4 regions of the Priestia sp. D51 genome follow, and region 1 is predicted to be linked to each of the others. Evidence: riboswitches for the same ligand, from Rfam matches in the RefSeq annotation. Region 1 holds a riboswitch; each other region holds the start of a gene.
The links. A riboswitch is a leader RNA that binds a small molecule or an ion and turns the genes downstream of it on or off. The one in region 1 is predicted to bind cobalamin.
Positions count from the first base shown of each region.

Region 2: it holds a riboswitch for cobalamin, as region 1 does, so the genes downstream of both, ACNHOZ_RS00180 (ribonucleoside-diphosphate reductase subunit alpha) here and ACNHOZ_RS07305 ((2Fe-2S) ferredoxin domain-containing protein) in region 1, are expected to answer to the same signal.
Region 3: it holds a riboswitch for cobalamin, as region 1 does, so the genes downstream of both, ACNHOZ_RS24795 (HoxN/HupN/NixA family nickel/cobalt transporter) here and ACNHOZ_RS07305 ((2Fe-2S) ferredoxin domain-containing protein) in region 1, are expected to answer to the same signal.
Region 4: it holds a riboswitch for cobalamin, as region 1 does, so the genes downstream of both, metE (5-methyltetrahydropteroyltriglutamate--homocysteine S-methyltransferase) here and ACNHOZ_RS07305 ((2Fe-2S) ferredoxin domain-containing protein) in region 1, are expected to answer to the same signal.

Region 1 covers NZ_JBLTIR010000002.1:123,056-125,242, forward strand. Annotated here, with positions in the region: gene cobJ (precorrin-3B C(17)-methyltransferase) at 1-607, opposite strand, end outside; gene ACNHOZ_RS07305 ((2Fe-2S) ferredoxin domain-containing protein) at 621-1,001, opposite strand; cobalamin riboswitch at 1,103-1,282, opposite strand; cobalamin riboswitch at 1,401-1,579, opposite strand; gene ACNHOZ_RS07310 (hypothetical protein) at 1,726-1,884, opposite strand.
Region 2 covers NZ_JBLTIR010000001.1:19,430-21,616, forward strand. Annotated here, with positions in the region: gene menC (o-succinylbenzoate synthase) at 1-505, shown strand, start outside; cobalamin riboswitch at 783-968, shown strand; gene ACNHOZ_RS00180 (ribonucleoside-diphosphate reductase subunit alpha) at 1,102-2,187, shown strand, end outside.
Region 3 covers NZ_JBLTIR010000009.1:93,460-95,646, reverse strand. Annotated here, with positions in the region: gene ACNHOZ_RS24800 (organic hydroperoxide resistance protein) at 43-462, shown strand; cobalamin riboswitch at 568-750, shown strand; gene ACNHOZ_RS24795 (HoxN/HupN/NixA family nickel/cobalt transporter) at 884-1,681, shown strand; gene ACNHOZ_RS24790 (M20 family metallopeptidase) at 1,911-2,187, shown strand, end outside.
Region 4 covers NZ_JBLTIR010000002.1:958,639-960,825, reverse strand. Annotated here, with positions in the region: gene ACNHOZ_RS11915 (hypothetical protein) at 159-410, shown strand; SAM riboswitch class I at 491-601, shown strand; cobalamin riboswitch at 681-869, shown strand; gene metE (5-methyltetrahydropteroyltriglutamate--homocysteine S-methyltransferase) at 1,020-2,187, shown strand, end outside.

The DNA of each region.
Region 1 (2,187 bases):
CACGATAAGCGCTTTTCACAAGACCAACAGGCGTATCGGGGGAACGGTATTTTAATAAAATCCTTTGCGCTTCCACAATTTGTCTTGTGCGTCTTCCGCTTTTCGGATTATAAAAAGCTACTACAAAATCCGCTTGTGCAGCTGCTTCGATTCGTTTTTCGATTAACTCCCAAGGCGTAAGGTGGTCACTTAAACTAATCGTACAGGCATCATGCATCACGGGCGCCCCAAGGAGGGATGCGCATGAATTAATAGCCGAAATGCCAGGAATCACTTCCAGCTCTACGCCCGTTTCTTTTTTCCATCCTTTTTCAATCAACACTTCATACACAAGGCCGGCCATTCCGTATACTCCTGCATCTCCGCTTGAAATGACCGCCACGGTTTTTCCCGCTTCAGCTTGCTTTACGGCTTCTTGTGCACGGCTTACTTCTTCGGTCATTCCTGTACTAATAATTTGCTGATTCGTTAATAGTCCCTGAATTAATTCCACATAGGTTTTATAACCAATGATCATATCACTTTCTTGAATGGCTTCTCTTGCTCGCTGTGTAATATGTTCAAAGCTTCCTGGGCCGAATCCAATAACTAACAGTTTACCTTTCATGCTAGCTCCTCCTTTATGCGTTACTTTTTACTTTGTCAATTCCTTCTATGGAGTCACTCTTTTCCGGAGAAACAAAACCGTTTTGATCATATTCATAAATAAGTGATTCCTTTATACTGCAGCCTCCTGCTAAATGTTCTTCAACAATTCGATGAGCTACGTTTTCAGTGACCTGCTTGTACCAATCTCCTGAAGGGTACACGATAGCTACAGGAGCATCTTTGCATCTTCCGTTACAGCGCGTACGGGTTGTGTGAACCGCTTCATCTAGATTCAGTTCAGTCACTTTATTTCGAATAGCTTGCGTGGCTTCTTCTCCACCTTTTCTCATACAGCTGCTTCCATTACAAATCAATACGTGATGTTTTGTTCCATTTAAGTTCCACGTCGTCACACTTATTCGCTCCTTTACTAAAAAAACGCCTCTATCAATGATAGAGGCGCAGAAAAATTCAAACTAAGTTTTTGCACTTCCACCTATATCCCGTAGGGTAAGCTTCGCATTAGAAAAAGGCTGGTTTCCTGACTTCGATTCATCACTTGATTGCGCCTTCCCGAATACAGTGGCATATGCAATCAGCTCCTCTTCACAGTGGCGGGTACCGCGCTGGCTTCACACCAGACTTCCCATTTAACGCAATGTGAACATTGCGCACCTTTTTTGCACGATATGTAGTTTTGTGCTACGAGAAAAACCCGCTTCGCTAATATGCGAGCGGGTAAAACGTCAGAATAAAAGTGTACACGAATGCCACTTTAAGCCAACGTTTCCCTTCCCGCTCCCCGGAGAAATAGAAACTTCACAATAAAGACAGGTCTCCTGACTTGTGTATCATTCTACTTGAGAACCTTCCCGTGATTTTTCCACAGTGGTTATACTCGTTCGTCCACACTTACAGTTGCGGGGGCAGTACTGGTCTTTCACCAGTTTCCCTATTAAGCCTTCTTGGCATCTTCACTGTTGCTGTTTGATATATATGAACCTTTTAAACTATCAGAATAATAGAAGTAACTACCATATCATAGCGTACATTTTTTTTTATTTCAACTCTATTCTTTTCGTAAGATACAAGAAGCTATAAAAAAACAAGAGCATAAAGTCAGCTCTTGTTTTTTCATTATATAGCTACTAATGTTAAATGAGGATCATTATAATACACGACTTCTGAAAGAACTTTACAGCCATTTGTTTTGGCAAAAGCTTCTCTCGCCTGCGTTTCAGTTTCAAATTCAAACATTTTCATTTCTTTTCCAGCATATACCGTCAGTACCCACATGAAAAGATTCGCCTCCGATTATTGTAGTGATCGCTATATCCACATTATGACGAAACCATATCCTTTTGAAAACCCATTCTACAAAACTTGTCACAAGAAACTTTTAAAAATTTAAAAACATTTTAACTTCTGTAAATGAACAAAATGTACAAAAGGTTTAAGCCGTATTATACCTCTTTAAAAAAGGTGCTTTTTTTACCAACTGTTGCTTCACCAGTAAAAAAATATATAGTATTTATTAAAAAAAGAAGCCGGACAGCCCGCTTCTTTTTTAGGAAAGGAAAGTACAGACATCACTGTCCC
Region 2 (2,187 bases), on a different contig from region 1:
ATTGAAAAAACTAGATGAATTGAATTTAATGATGATCGAACAGCCGTTAAGTTCGGATGATATCCTTGATCATCGATTATTACAAAAGCAAATGAAGACGCCGATTTGCTTAGATGAAAGTATTGTGAGCTATGAAGATGCACGTCATGCAATCGAACAAAAAAGCTGCAAGATTATCAATGTGAAAATCGGTCGAGTTGGCGGAATGTCTGTAGCAAAAAAAATTCATGATTTATGCGCCCTACACGGTGTAAGGCTTTGGGTTGGCGGAATGTTAGAAGCCGGGATTTCACGAGCTCATAATATCGCCCTTGCCACACTGCCTTCTTTCACGATACCAGGTGACATTTCTGCGTCGTCTCGCTATTGGGAAAAAGATATTATTAAGCCCGAAGTAGAGGTAGAAGCCGGAGTAATAAAGGTGAAGGAAAAACCGGGGATCGGATACGATATTGATAAAAAGTTTATCAAAACAATCACAGCATTTGAAAAAGAATACAAATAATTAAAAACCGTTTTTTATGAAAAACGGTTTTTTATTGATGTTGGCAATGTTTAGTAGAAAAATAGGACAAATTTTTTAAAAAGAGCACATTGTTCCATCAAGCGTGTCAAAACATGTTATGATGGAGTAGTTTGATGAAAAAAGTCGAAGGATTTTATCGTAAAAAACAAAATTATTTTTGAAAATAGGTTGATAGTTTTCTAAGTTGTCCTATATAATGTGTTTATAACATAACACAATATGTTGTTTGTTAAACAATAATAAAATACTATATTTTGTGTTTTCCAGTGAAAAAGGTGTCTGATAAAAAGACTTAAAAGGGAATTTGGTGAAAATCCAAAGCTGTCCCCGCAACTGTGAATGCTGATGAAATAAGGAAATCCACTGTGAGTAAACATCATGGGAAGGCCTTAAAGTAAAAAGAAGCATAAGTCAGGAGACCTGCCTTTTTTATGTCGTTTTATCTTCTTCGGGAGGTGAGAGGGTAGAGCGAGGATTGAGAAAAGACTTAGTGTCTTCTTCTATCTTCGTTCTATTCGCTCACCGAGGTACGGTGAGCGATTTTTTATTTTGAAGTGAAGAGAGGAGCCATATTTATGGTGAATACATTAAAGCCTACAATTCTACATGAATTAACTGCATATATTGAACGTTTAAAAAAAGAATTTACGCAGCTTGATTTTTCTTTGTATGAGGAAAAGGTTATTCAAACTGTTACAGTAAAGGAAAATATGACGGACGAAAAGGTTGCAAACGTACTAATTTTGGCAGCCCTAGAGCGTATTTCAATGGAAGAACCAGATTGGACGTACGTGGCGGCAGACGTCTATTTAAACGAACTATATCGAAAAGCAGCGGACAACCGAGGTTATGATAAAAAAGAGAAGTACGGTTCGTTTTATCAGCTTATTCAAGAACTAACAAAAATCGGCATTTATAATAAACAGCTATTAAAAACATATACAGAAGAAGAAATTAATGAAATTGCTTCAGTCATTATTCCTGAACGCGATCGTTTATTTACATACATTGGATTGCTGACATTAGCAGATCGCTATTTAGCGACATCACATGATAAGCGTGTATACGAATTACCGCAAGAACGTTTTCTTATCATTGCTATGACGCTGATGTCTCAAGAAAAGAAAGAAAATCGAACAGCATTAGTAAAAGAAGCGTACTGGGCGCTTTCTAGTCTATATATGACGGTTGCCACACCAACACTCTCAAACGCAGGAAAGAGCTACGGACAGCTATCTAGCTGCTTTATTGATACGATTGATGACAGCTTACGCGGTATTTATGATAGCAATACAGATTTGGCCACGCTTAGTAAAAATGGAGGCGGAATTGGTGTCTACCTCGGTCATATTAGAAGCCGAGGAAGTGATATAAAAGGTTTTAAAGGCGTATCATCAGGAACAATTCCATGGATGAAACAGCTAAATAATACGGCTGTAAGTGTCGATCAGCTAGGTCAACGACAAGGAGCTATTGCCGTATATTTAGACGTTTGGCATAAAGACATTTTTTCATTCTTAGACGCGCGTTTGAACAATGGTGATGAACGCCAGCGCACGCATGATTTATTCACTGGCGTATGTTTGCCAGATTTGTTTATGGAAAAAGTAGAAGCACGTGAAGACTGGCACTTATTCGATCCTCACGAAGTTCGTACGCTG
Region 3 (2,187 bases), on a different contig from region 1:
AAAATTTTAATAAAATTACTAAAAAAGAGGAGAGATTTATACATGAAAGCTTTATATGAAACGACAGTCGTTAACACAGGTGGAAGAACAGGAGAAGTTCATTCTTTAGATAATATCTTTAATCTAGACGTTGCAACACCTCCAGCGCTTGGTGGAGAAGCAACAACAGCAACAAACCCAGAGCAGCTATTTGCAGCTGGATACAGTGCTTGTTTCAACAGCGCGTTAGAATTTATGTTGAAAAAACATAACGTAGAAATTAAAAGCAGTGAAGTAAAAGCTACGGTTCAGCTGCTTCCAGATAAAGCTGATCAAGGAGTGAAAATTGCTGTAGCGCTTGAAGCTCATATCGAAGGCTTAGATTTAGAAACAGCTAAAAAATATGTAGACCTAGCCCACTCATACTGCCCGTATTCAAAAGCAATCAGCGGCAACGTAGACGTAACGGTAGAAGTAGTTTAATTGCTTTAAAAAGCCCTGCTAAGCATGTAAAGCTTAGCAGGGCTTTTTTATTTGAATTTTCTCTATTCATTTGTAAGGAGTACTAGTATAATGAGGAAGAAAATGAATCATTCGCACAGTTTAGGTGCTCTTACATAGCGTAAGAGGTAACAGGGAATCGAGTGCAAATCTCGAGCGGTCCAGCCACTGTAAGCAGGGAGTTTTCTATCTTATCGTCACTCAAAACGGGGAAGGCGGTAGAAAATGATGATCTCAAGCCAGGAGACCTACCTATTCTGTACACTTGACTCTTCTAGGAAAGAGGCGGTGTATCAAGGTACGCAGTGAGCAATTGCTGTTTATTTTCATATGCCGACACATCCTCAATTTCTATAGAATTGAGGCTTTTTTACGTTTTATTTTAAAAAAAGGAGTGTAGGAAATGGAAGGTTTATCAGTTTTTTTACTTGTCTTTTTATTAGGAATCAGGCACGGATTGGATGCAGATCACTTAGCTTTTATTGATGGCCAGACCCGATATAATTGGCGAATGGGGAGCCGTTTTGCCCCGTGGGTCGGCACGCTGTTTTCACTAGGTCACGGAGGAATGGTGGCCGTCACGGCCGGGGTGCTTGGCGTGGTGATGAAGAATTTTACGTTTCCATCGTATTTCGATCATTTTGCATCTTGGGTATCCATTATCTCCCTCTTTCTAATCGGGACATTAAACACATATCATTTGCTTCGAACCAAAAATAAAGAGGAAGAGTTTGAGCTGAGCGGGTTAAAAGGGAAGTTTATTCCGAAAATCGCAAAAGGAACAACGAATCCTTTTTTAATTATTCTTGTAGGAGCATTGTTCGCTTTAGCAGCCGAAACGGTCAGTCAAACGGCCGTGTGGTCTCTAGCTGTAGGGAACGCAGGCAAGTATACGCCGCTTTTATTAGGACTAGTATTTATGTTTGGTATGATGCTGACAGATACAATCGATTCACTGATTGTACATAAAATGGTGAATGAATCGAGTAAGTTTGGGCGATCTGCTTCCCGCTTGATGGGCTGGGTTATTGTTGTCCTCGCGTATGGTGTGTCACTCTATTTAGCATTCACTTTCTTTAACCCGTGGGCCGAAGTAAACTTTGAAATGGTTGGCGTTATTTTGTTTATTTTTTTAGTGTCTATGTTTGTTTTTGTGAGTGTGAAGTCAAAAGGGAAAAATATTAAAATAAATGTCAATTAGTCAAACGAAAGCTTTAATCTGTTGAAGATTGAAGCTTTTTTGTATGAATTTGTTGAAGTTTATGGCTATTTTCGGTCGGTTATGAATAAGTTAAAGTATTATCTATATTTAAAGGATGGAAAATTGTCTGAAAACCATTATAATTAAGGATAATTTAAGGTCGTTATGTGAAACGTAGAACATAGTTATACGTACGATAAATAAAAGCATTTAATGCGAGCAGCAGGGGTTGTTTGGAGGAGGAATTGATTTGAGTCAGGTAATGGTAGAACAAAGTGTATTTAGTTATTTAAAAGAACACGAACAAGAGATGCTTGAAGATTTAGTTGGATTTGTGAAAAAAGAATCACCGTCCTACAGTAAAGAGTTAGTAGATCAGTGTGGAATGTATTTAACGGAGCTGTTTCAAAAGCGTTTAGGAGTAGGCTACGAAATTATAGAAGAAAAAGAAGTAGGAAACCATTTGAAATTTACGATTGGAGAAGGAGAAAAGCAGCTTTTAATTA
Region 4 (2,187 bases), 840 kb from region 1:
TATATTCTCTATATTTGTCATATATTTGTATTACATATGTAATTGAAGAAAAATATTCACTTGATATACTGTTTAATGACTTAACTTTATCTTAACATTCACAGTGAAATGCGTGTTTATAGAGGCTTAAAACATACACAGCAAATGGAGGAGCTATCATGGCAAACGAAAAGATGCAAGAAGGACTCAATCGTTTTATTAAGGAAGATTTAAATGACCTTTTAGGTAGACTGTTCCCCCTAATGGACCGAGAATGTGCGGAAGAAAAGAGAATGCTTATCGAAACGGCGGTAGAGTACATCTATTCTTCAGGGTATCATCAAGGAGCAAAAGACTTGATCGAAACACATCGAAAAGATGATTACAAATTATTAAGGCAAAAATTAGCGTCAACGCCTCCTGAAAACTAATTTTTTTGAAATTTCTTTTGACAACATAAATGTAAGGTGTTAAGATGACTCTACATTCAAAATATTATAAACAATTAAAACTCTTATTGAGAGAGGCGGAGGGACTGGCCCTGTGAAGCCCGGCAACCATTTAACAATCTTGTTAAAAAGGTGCTACATCCTGCAAAGCGTACAGCTTTGAAAAATAAGAGAGGATTTCATAGATACTATGCCTCTCTATTCATAATAGAGAGGCTTTTTATTTTATGTAAAGGTGTTTTGAATGAACAATTTCATAGAAATGCATCAGGTGCTGTGTAACGAATGTACGCAGCTTAAAAGGGAAGACCGGTGAAAAGCCGGCGCGGTCCCGCCACTGTAATGGGGAGCAACTTATTAACCACTGTTTCATGTTGAAATGGGAAGGGATAGGAAGCGATGAACCTAAGTCAGGAGACCTGCCTGTTGTATGCACTTAAGCTCTACGGGATATAGAGAGGAGTGAGGAATACGTGTTGAGAAAAACAGGCTATCTCAACTTTAGTTAAGTATGCGTATCATCTCTCTTTTCATTTCGAAAAGAGAGATTTTTTAGTTTAGCGATAAAAAAATATACAGGGAGTGGAAAAAATGAGCAGTGTAAAAAGTTCAAATGTAGGTTATCCAAGAATTGGTGAAAAACGAGAATGGAAAAAAGCGCTTGAGCAGTTTTGGGCAGGAAAACTAGAGAAAGATATCTTTCTTCAGGAAATTGAAGCTCTTCGTCTAGGACATCTGAAAAAACAGCGTGACGCAGGAATTGAATTAATTCCAGTCGGCGATTTTAGCTTATACGATCACGTGTTAGATACAGCCGCTATGTTTGGTTTGGTGCCAAAGCGCTTTGAATATAGCGGAGGCCCGGTATCGCTTGAAACGTATTTTGACATCGCGCGAGGAACAAAAGGTGCGGTAGCTTCTACGATGACAAAATGGTTTAACACAAATTATCACTACATCGTACCCGAGCTTGAGGAATGTACGCCGGCACTTGTAGAAAATCGCCCGCTTCAATTTTACAAAGAAGCAAAACAAAAGCTGAATATCAAAGGCAAACCCGTTATTTTAGGTCCAGTAACATTTGTGAAGCTGTCAAAAGGATATAAAAAAAGTGAGTTTAAAAAAGTAGTTGAACAATTTGTTCCTCTGTATGCGACTATTTTAGCTGAGCTTCAGGCAGAAGGCGTGGAGTGGGTACAAATAGATGAGCCGGTTTTAGCTACAACGCTATCAAAAGAAGACCTGGCGCTCTATAAAAAAGTCTATGAAGCTTTGAAAAAAGCGGCACCGAATGTAAAAGTCATTTTGCAAACGTATTTTGACAGCGTTGATTACTACAAAGAAGTTGTGTCTCTTCCTGTTGAAGGAATTGGCTTAGACTTTGTACATGACCGAGGAGAAAATCTCACGGCGCTTAATAAATATGGGTTTCCGACTGATAAAGTGCTGGCAGCAGGAGTGATTGACGGACGAAACATTTGGCGTGAAAACTTGGACGAACAGCTTTTAACAATCAGTGAAATTGAAGAAGCTGTATCAAAAGACCGTTTGATTCTGCAGCCTTCATCAAGTTTATTACATGTTCCTGTCACGGTGAAAAGCGAAAAAACCATTGAGCCAATTCTAAAAAACGCGCTGTCTTTTGCAGATGAAAAGCTAAAGGAAATCACGCTTTTAACAAAAGCGGTGCAGCAAGGAAAAGAAGCAATTGAAAAAGAAATAAGTGTAAGCAAACAGGCGATTCAAGCATTAAATGGAT